Regions from separate parts of the Sediminibacillus dalangtanensis genome, predicted to be linked through region 2. Evidence: riboswitches for the same ligand, from Rfam matches in the RefSeq annotation. Region 2 holds a riboswitch; the other holds the start of a gene.
The links. A riboswitch is a leader RNA that binds a small molecule or an ion and turns the genes downstream of it on or off. The one in region 2 is predicted to bind S-adenosylmethionine.
Positions count from the first base shown of each region.

Region 1 (4,616 bases), 1.6 Mb from region 2:
AGGTTATCCCTCAAGGTTTCTCCTTCATAACGGGAGCGGATGAGGCCGCGCTCTTGTAAAATCGGGACAACCAAATCGACGAAATCCTGGAAGGTTCCAGGCGTTATTGCATAGGCAATATTAAAGCCATCGATACCGGCCTCCCTGACCCATTCTTCCATCGTATCAGCTATCTGTTCCGGTGAGCCGACTGCATAGGCGCCGAGACCACCGATTCCGATAAATTCCTTGATTTCTTCCACTGTCCATTGTTTGTTCGGATCAATCCTTGTGAAATTTTCGACAGCTGATTGAATCGCATTGTTTTCAACATACCGCAAACTTTCATCAGGACCGTATTGAGAAAGATCGATACCGGTCCATCCGCCGAACAAGGCCAGTGCCCCCTCATGACTGATATGGTTTTTATAATCGTTGAACTTCTCTCTTGCCTCCTCTTCCGTACGGCCGACAACCGGGGTAAACATGGTCAGTATTTTAACATCTTCCGGATTACGTCCTGCCAGTACCGTCTCTTCTCGCAATTTTTTGACCGACTGCCTGGCAGCCTCGATGGTTGGAGCGCCGATGAAGACACATTCAGCATTGCTGGCGGCAAATGCCCTGCCTTTTTTCGAAGCACCAGCCTGATAAATCACCGGTGTGCGTTGTGGCGATGGTTCACTTAAGTGAGCGCCTGGAACTTTGAAATACTTGCCTTCATGATGGATGTCATGGACTTTTTCCGGATCCGTATAAATTCCGTTCTCTTTATCGAGACGGACTGCTTCATCTTCCCAGCTGCCCTCCCAAAGCTTGTAGCAAACATCCACGTACTCTGCTGCAATATCATACCGCTCATCATGGTTCACCTGGTCTTCCAGCCCCATATTCACTGCGGCACTTTTTAAATAAGAAGTAACGATATTCCATCCTACTCTTCCTTTTGTCAAATGATCTAAAGTCGACATTCTGCGAGCGAAGGTGTAGGGATGCTCATGGCTGACAGAAGCAGTCACGCCAAAACCAAGATGCCTGGTGACCGCCGACATAAGCGGGACGACCAGCAATGGGTCGTTCACGGGTGATTGAGCTCCCTGTCTTACCGCCGCATCCCGGGAATTCTCGTAAACATCATAGGTACCTAATACATCAGCTAAAAACACTGCATCAAAGTTTCCTCTTTCCAAAAGCTTTGCCAGCTCAATCCAATATTCACTATCCTTGTATCTGTGTGATTGGTCGTCAGGGTGTGTCCATAATCCCGGTGATTGGTGTCCTGCACAATTCATATCAAAGGCGTTTAAATAAATCCGCTTATCCGTCATTCGATTTACTCCTCCTTGTGATGGATATTTATTGGTTTAAATTGGCTGCTTTTGCTTATTGACCGTCTGGACGAAATAATCCAGTTGCTTCTCTAATCGCAGGTTTAAGTCATGATCATGAATCGGCTGTTCGATGTCCTGTTTATCGATGCATTTGTTCAAAAGATAAACGCCCTTCAAATTCTGTCCCTTCAGCGTAGCCAACAGCGGCTTCAAACTATATTCCACGGCAAGTAAATGGGAGGGACTGCCGCCGGTCATCAGTGGTAAGACCGGTGTATCCTCCAGTACATCCTGCGGCAAAATATCCAAAAATGCCTTGAGAACACCAGAGTAAGCAGCTTTATACACGGGGGATCCGACAATAGCCCCCTTTGCCTGACGGATGAGCGCTGACGCTTCCGTAACCGCCTGACTGTCATACCTTCCTTCAAACAAATCGGCTTGCGGGATATCCTTTACAGATAAATGTGCAGTGGAAAACCCCTTTCGCCTTAAAGACTCCCCTAAATAGTTCAGCACCGCGTCGGTTCCAGATTGGGCTGAAGGACTTCCAGATAAAATGATGATTTCACTCAAGAAAATCTCTCCCTTTCTGCCAAATGGCATTTACGTAGCAACTCGGGTAAGAGGGAATTTTTCCATAAGAAAAGCCCCCTTTTCCGCAGTATGAGAAAAGAGGGCTGTTATCGTCCGATATCCGCTCTTATCTCCCAAGAATGCATCTTGGCTGGAATTAGCACCTTTCTGACAACAGTCAGAGGTTGCTGAAGCTTCAATGGGCCAGTTCCCTCGGCTTCTCTGGATAAGAATTTTTAATTTGACACCTATCATAATACCAATGACTTTCCATGTCAACTACTTTTTGTAATAATCAGAATAGTGCTGCCTGCATAAAGTAGCTTGTTTGGCAGGTTTATCTGCCCGGTTTTTGAGAAACATATAGATATACTTAATCCAGGAGGAAACGTTATGCATGAATTTAACGAAACTTTTATCCAGATTCTTATCCTGCTTGCTATCTCGGTTGCCGTTATCGGGATTGCTAAAAAGATCGGTCAGCCTTATACAATTGCACTCGTTTTGGTCGGTTTATTTCTGGGCATTATTAATGTTCATGTACCACTGATAGATGAAGCAGAAGCATACATTACCCAATCAGAAGTTTTTCAGACCATTATTATTTCATTGTTCCTGCCGATTTTACTGGGGGATGCGACACTGAAACTGCCATTTCACCATTTATACCAACATAAGCGCGCAGTTCTCGGTATGGCCTTCATCGGTACGTTTCTGTCGTTTATCGTGATTGGCTTTGCCACCCATTATTTTATTGGCTTGCCAATAGCCGTGGCGTTCACGTTTGCAGCGTTAATGAGTGCCACAGACCCAATCAGTGTTGTGTCCATTTTTAAGTCGTTAGGCGTTTCGGAAAAGCTGTCCACGATCATGGAAGGGGAATCATTGTTCAATGATGGCATTGCCGTGGTACTCTTCAAAATTTCATCGATTTATTTACTTACCTATATTGAGTTAGGCTGGGAAGGACTTGGCAGTGGCATTCTGTTATTCTTGAAATTCAGTGTGGGCGGCGTGCTGGTCGGTGTCATCCTCGGCTTTATTTTTTCTCAAATCATTCGCTTTTTTGATGATTATCCATTTGAGATTGCATTGTCAGCCATCTTGTTTTTCGGAAGCTATTTTATTGCGGAGCACTTGGAGGTATCCGGGGTCATTGCGGTGGTAGCAGGTGGATTTATGTTTGCCGATTATGGCGGAAAAATTGGTATGACGGAAAAAACGAGAGTGACTATCAACACGTTTTGGGATGTGATCACCCTTGTTGCCAACTCAATCATCTTTTTGCTGATTGGATTGGAAATCCGCAACATCGATTTCAATAATCAGTGGAACATCATCGCGTTTGCGATCGTTCTTGTCATCACCGGTCGAATCATCGCCTTGTACATCAGCACATTGCCCGTAAAAGATTTGAATCGGAAAGAGCGGATTCTTCTTAACTGGGGCGGTTTACGAGGAAGCTTATCGATTGCGCTCGCTCTCAGCCTTCCAATGGAATTCACCGGCCGTGACACTGTCCTGTTACTGACCTTCTCCGTTGTCTTATTCTCTTTGATTGTCCAGGGGATGTCCATCAAACCATTGATCAAAAAGCTCGGTTTGTCAGGCACCGATTCAACCAAATAAACATGACCGCAGTGAAATCCGCTTTGTAATACCGAACGCTAACTGGACTGAAGTGTTAAAAGTGCTTCTTCAAGTATTAAGTGAATCTCGCGATGGGAGAAACAGCAAGGACACGTCAATTGATTTAGCAAAAGTAAAACTTTCTAACAGAAAACGCGCCAATCCATCAAGCTCGCCATAGCAATAAGAAATACTCATCAAACAATAGAATCATAGGAAGGTTTTCTAAGAAGCTTACCTTATATGAACAATCAAAAAAGAAACCGGACGAATTCGAATGCTTGCGTTTCGAACCATCGTCCGGTCTTTGCTTTGACCACTATACCGTTTTTCGAGTGACTTTACTCTGCTGAATTCAAATCAATTACTTTATTGACCAAAGAGGCGAAGGGCTCGTCCTCAAAAGAAAAGTCGTCTAAGTCTTTACGATAAATTTGAATGACAACCGTATCATAACCTTTCTCATTTTGAGTAAGTCCAAAATGAGAAGTCCGTGTATGGGATAAATCTTGTCTGTGTGGCAATTTTATTGCGTTGTTCATTTCCTTCGAAGAAATCGAATCACTAGGTACTTCCAGATCAACCCGCAAACGGTTTTCTCCCGCACGAATCTTGCCGAAACGCTTGGAATGCCGTTTCCATGGCAGCTTTTCCATAGTTTCAATCGCATAGTTATGTTTATCCCGGTTGATCAATTTCACTTCACATTTCCCGTTGCTTTCCAACAAGGTAATGAGCTCGTTCACTTTCTTATACATCGGATCCATCCTTTCCATACCGAGTCAGCATCTAGTTAAACTATTCCCCATCGCAAATTGTTTTACCCGTTGAATGTATTCTTTTTCAGTTGGAATGCGGGAACAGCTATGTTCATTTAATTTTGCACAGTCAGAGTGTACCAAATTAGCAACGTAAAACCCCTTTTCATTTCCCGGAATCGTATTATAATCATAATTAAGTTAGCTGACTTTCTTTTAATATTTGCACGATGTAATGGCTGCACAAATGTGAAATGGGGATCCTCAAATGACATTAGATGCGCGAAGCAAGTATATTTTGAACCGATTTGTCGAAACGAATGGATATTTAGCCGTAAGAACC
Region 1 is NZ_CP046956.1:3,024,826-3,029,441, forward strand. Features, by position in the region: gene ERJ70_RS15120 (LLM class flavin-dependent oxidoreductase) at 1-1,307, opposite strand, end outside; gene ssuE (NADPH-dependent FMN reductase) at 1,344-1,886, opposite strand; SAM riboswitch class I at 2,011-2,119, opposite strand; gene ERJ70_RS15130 (cation:proton antiporter) at 2,280-3,515, shown strand; gene ERJ70_RS15135 (hypothetical protein) at 3,857-4,273, opposite strand; gene ERJ70_RS15140 (BglG family transcription antiterminator) at 4,542-4,616, shown strand, end outside.
Region 1: it holds a riboswitch for S-adenosylmethionine, as region 2 does, so the genes downstream of both, ssuE (NADPH-dependent FMN reductase) here and ERJ70_RS07295 (SDR family NAD(P)-dependent oxidoreductase) in region 2, are expected to answer to the same signal.

Region 2 (4,616 bases):
GTAGCAAAGACACCGCGGTTAAATTCCCCGTCACTGATCTTAGATGTTCTTATTTCAATCATGCATTTACCTCCAGAAAAAATATTTATCTATACACAATGACACCAATCATCAAGTAATGCAACCATTTTCGGTTATTCTTTTGAAGGGTTAGTTTTTTATGTGGAAAAGAAAGAGAGAAGAGGATTAAAAGAAAGGGTGAAATGGTTTTGAAAGAGAGCTATAAACTTTTGGAAGTGCCGGGTTATCGAGCAGTAGGTTTAAAGTGGGAAGGGGCTTACAAGGATATTGACCAATTAAAACAAACGATTCGACGTATGAATGAAAGAGTGGGAGAACTGGATAAAGCAGTTGAACCTGATGTTCAGCTGGGATTGTCTTATCATCTGCGTCCGGATGGTTTTGTTCATTATTCTGCATACAAGGTAAGTGAGGAACAGCAGGTTCCAAAGGGAATGGTGGAAATCAGAATACCAGCAATGACTTGTTTATATACGGAGCACCAGAAAGGACAGAGTATTGGAGAGACATATTGGAAATTGAACCATTGGCTAGAGTCTAGTTCCTACCGTCCTTTTAAGGAAAAGGGTGTCGATTATTACGACGACTTGCCAATAAAGCATGAAAGATATCCGGCAGACCGGGATGAGGAGAATCCGCATTTTGCTATTTTGATTCCGGTAATCAATCGAGATGAGAAAAAGGCATGACGTTTCTTATATAGTATTGATAGGAGTTACTTACGTATTGAAAAGGAAGGAAGTATCAAAGTGAACGGAAGAACAATCAATCAACCGATTATCAGCAGGGTGGGTGGTGCATTGCTTCACGTGGACAACTTAAAGAAAATGGTCGCCTGGTATGGGGCGTTGTTGAATATGGATGTCACAATTGATAAAGACATCCCGTTCTATGTATTCGATCTGGATAATAACATCAATCTTACGCTTGATGACCATCGCAACATACCTAGCGTTAATAAAAGGTATCCAATCTGTCAGCTGAAGACAAAGGATATCGAAACAACTTACAAAGTGGTACGGGAAGCAAGAATACCAATCACACTTGATTTAAAGCGTCCACATCCCGGCTTGGCTTACTTTAACATACAGGATTCGGAAGGCAATAGCTTGATGATCCTTGAATCGGAATGGATTAATCCAGCTCCAATTAAGCAGAACGATACTTCCCATCCGATCACAAACCATTTAAGTAATATAATCATTCCGGTTCATGATTTGGAAAGGGCGACAGAATGGTATAGCAAGTTGCTCGGTTTTCCGATAAGAAAAGATCGGCAGGATGGCGGCCCCGTTTACTCATTCGACTATGATGGAGGAACTGGAATACTGCTCGATGACAACCGCAACAATCAGGACTTAACTTCCTTTCCTGGTTTTATGTTAAAGGCGAAGGATATTAAAGAGGCTTTTTCCTATGTTCGGAAAAGCGACGTGGAGGTTGTAAGAAATGTTCAACATGATCACTACTTTATCATCAAAGACGCCGAGGAAAATTCGGTCATGATTTGTACTTGAGAATGGTGGGGAAGATGTCAGTGAGAAGAAGTTTTCGTTTTCCATCTTCCCTTTCCTTCCTTTTGAAGATATTCAAGGCAAATTCAGAATCGAAGGTTTCTTGCCTTCATCTACAGGGTTTTTATTTATTTTCCTATCAGGCATAGAAAAAACCTGCTGCAAGATAGCACAGTGTAGCAACTCCGGCACCGGCAGCGCAAAATTTCAGCTTATAGTAAGCATATTCAACCAGTGGCAGCTCCATAATGGAGGCTGTAGTAATCGTTGTATCTCCAAGCGGGGAAGTCATGGCTCCAAATGAACCGCTGGCGAACACTGCACCTACTGTCATTATGATCGGTGCATCGGTGGCAGCAGCCAGGGAGAATCCTAAGGGCATAAACAACCCCCACGTCCCCCAGGAAGAACCAATAAAGTAACCTACAGTCGATCCCAGAACAAATAAAATAGCCGGAATCGTAAATGCAGGAAGAAAACTACCCAGCGTTGAACTGACGAACTGTGAAAAACCTAAATCTTCCGCATTCAGTGATAATGCCCAAACAAGGATCAGCAGAATAATTGCCTGCATCATTTGGTTTCCGCCATCCACGAAATGATACAGCAATTCATTTAACGGCAATTTGCGAATCGCATAGAAAAGGAACGTAACCGTCAAGGTTAAGAATACGGCCAGCAGCATGACGAACGTAGCATCGGCTTGCGTAAACGCATCGAATACCGTTATCGCCCCTTTTGCGCGGCCATCTTGCCAAAGCAAATACAATGACAAACCCAAAAGCAGAAATAATGGGACGATGAGATTCCAAGGCTGGGCTTTCACCAATGATAATTCTTTATCAATGCTGGAACGGTGAAAAGGATGATCTTCGTCACCTTCATCTTTGTGTGGTTCTTTTTCAATGGCTTTAGATGTCCAAAACGTACGAGCAAGACCGAACAGAAGCATGATGATGGCAAAAAAATTAAATGGGATACTCATCAAAAATACGCTATAAGCACTCATTTCCAAACCATTTTTATGAATCCCGTTCTCAACAAGTGAGACCATAAAACCGACAAAAGCGGTTGCGACAGGCAAAAGGACAATGACGGATGAAGTAGAAACATCCATCGTAAATCCGACCTTTTGTCTGGAAATGCTCCATTTGCCCAACAATGATTTAACAACAGGACCAATCATCATAATCCGGAACATCGGCATCATAAAAGTAAAAGGCAGGGTCAACCAGATAAGACCTAAAAGACTCCGCTGAGAATGGATTTTCCCCCCTATCCATTCTGAGAATCCTTTGATTCCGCCAGATATCGTCATCATTCCGACCAGTCCACCGAACAAATATAAGAATCCGATAATTTTAATGTTGGTTTCGTCTGACAACGTTTCGACCATATAAGTGACAGCTTGATCGGACGCACTTAACCATCCTGCTTTTAAAAGGATAGAACCTGCCAGGACACCAAGAACAAGACCAGGTAAAATTCTTTTCAACCAAATGGACAGGGCGATAACGATAGAAAACGGTACGATGGAAAGCCACTCGACTGACAATTGGATCCCTCCTTACGTGATCCTTAGGATTCCCATATAAAGACGTACAATACCTGTCCATCTGTATCTCCAAGCCAAGGTTTAGGCGGTGTAAAAAAAAGGAGGGGATAATTATTCTTACTTGACAACTAGGAATAGTTGCAATTAAGATGTTTTATACAATTGTATATTCTTATCAAGAGAAGTTTAGGGAACTGGCCCGATGATACTTCAGCAACCTCTGTACACAGAAAGGTGCTACATCCAGCATGCTTGAGAGATAAGAGTTAGCAGAACCTTCCATCTTTCTCGGAAGGTTTTTTTGTGTGATATGAATGCCGTCTTGGCCAACAAGGAAAGGGGGAAGTTGAGTGAGAACATTGAATGGAAAAATAGCCGTAGTGACCGGCGGTGCCAGAGGAATCGGCAAAGAGATTGTCAAAAAGCTGGAAGAGGCTGGGTCCACGGTGATTGTTGCCGATAAAGGAATACACGCTGACAAGCTTCAAACTCTTCAATTTGCTGTTGATGTGACGGACAGGAGAGCTGTGGAGCAGTTTTTCCAATCCGTCACCAATAGGTTCGGTACAATCGACATTTTGGTGAATAATGCCGGAATATCCACGATGGCAGAAGTAGTGGAAATGGAGGAAGAAGATTGGGATTCGGTCATGGATGTGAATGCGAAAGGGGTTTTCCTTGCCAGTAAATATGCTGCGAAACAGATGAAAACAGCGGGGAATGGCGGCAAAATCATCAACATATCCTCTCAAGCAGGGAAAAACGGTTATCGGTACATGGGAAGTTATGTTGCTTCTAAGCATGCTGTCCTTGGATTGACAAAAGTTATGGCTTTAGAACTGGCAGCCGACAATATCCTGGTGAATGCCGTGTGTCCAGGCATTATTGAAACCGAAATGAAACGTACAGAACGGGTCTGGGGAGGCGAACTACGCGGTGTGGAAGCAGCTGCGATCGAGGCAGAAGACCATTCCCAAGTCCCTTTGGGAAGAACCGGGTCTCCAGAGGATGTAGCAGACACCGTATTATTCCTGGCATCAAATGCAGCGGACTATATTACCGGTGAAAGTATCAATGTTACAGGCGGAATGACCATGAATTAAGAATGCTTTTTGTCTGAGAAAAAGGTATAAACTGCGCAGTAACTTCCTTTGTAGTCCTTGGGCCTTTTTATAGTAGTGACGTAGTCCAGCGCTACGGAAATACCTTACGCTTTCCGCGGGCAGCTGGTGAGCTTCCTCAAGCTAACGCTCTGCGGGATCTCACCGAGGCCTTTGCTCCCGCAGGAGTCTACAGGTATTTCCTCCGCTGGTAGGGGATTTCTGAATTTTGGTTAGGGGGATACCACATGTTAGCTCTATTTTAGTGCTTTTTCACCTATAATTCAGAAATCTATCTTAAGCGGCGGAAAATGCGACACTCCTGGGGGAAGAGCAGCTTCCGAAGACCCCGACGGCTGGGTCTGCGTCTTCCGGTTAAGCTCTGTGGCGGGTTTCCTCGACCCAAGGGGCAAAGTGGCATATTCA
Region 2 is NZ_CP046956.1:1,424,729-1,429,344, forward strand. Features, by position in the region: gene ERJ70_RS07275 (SET domain-containing protein) at 1-62, opposite strand, end outside; gene ERJ70_RS07280 (GyrI-like domain-containing protein) at 210-710, shown strand; gene ERJ70_RS07285 (VOC family protein) at 771-1,538, shown strand; gene ERJ70_RS07290 (Na+/H+ antiporter NhaC family protein) at 1,675-3,090, opposite strand; SAM riboswitch class I at 3,260-3,356, shown strand; gene ERJ70_RS07295 (SDR family NAD(P)-dependent oxidoreductase) at 3,441-4,193, shown strand.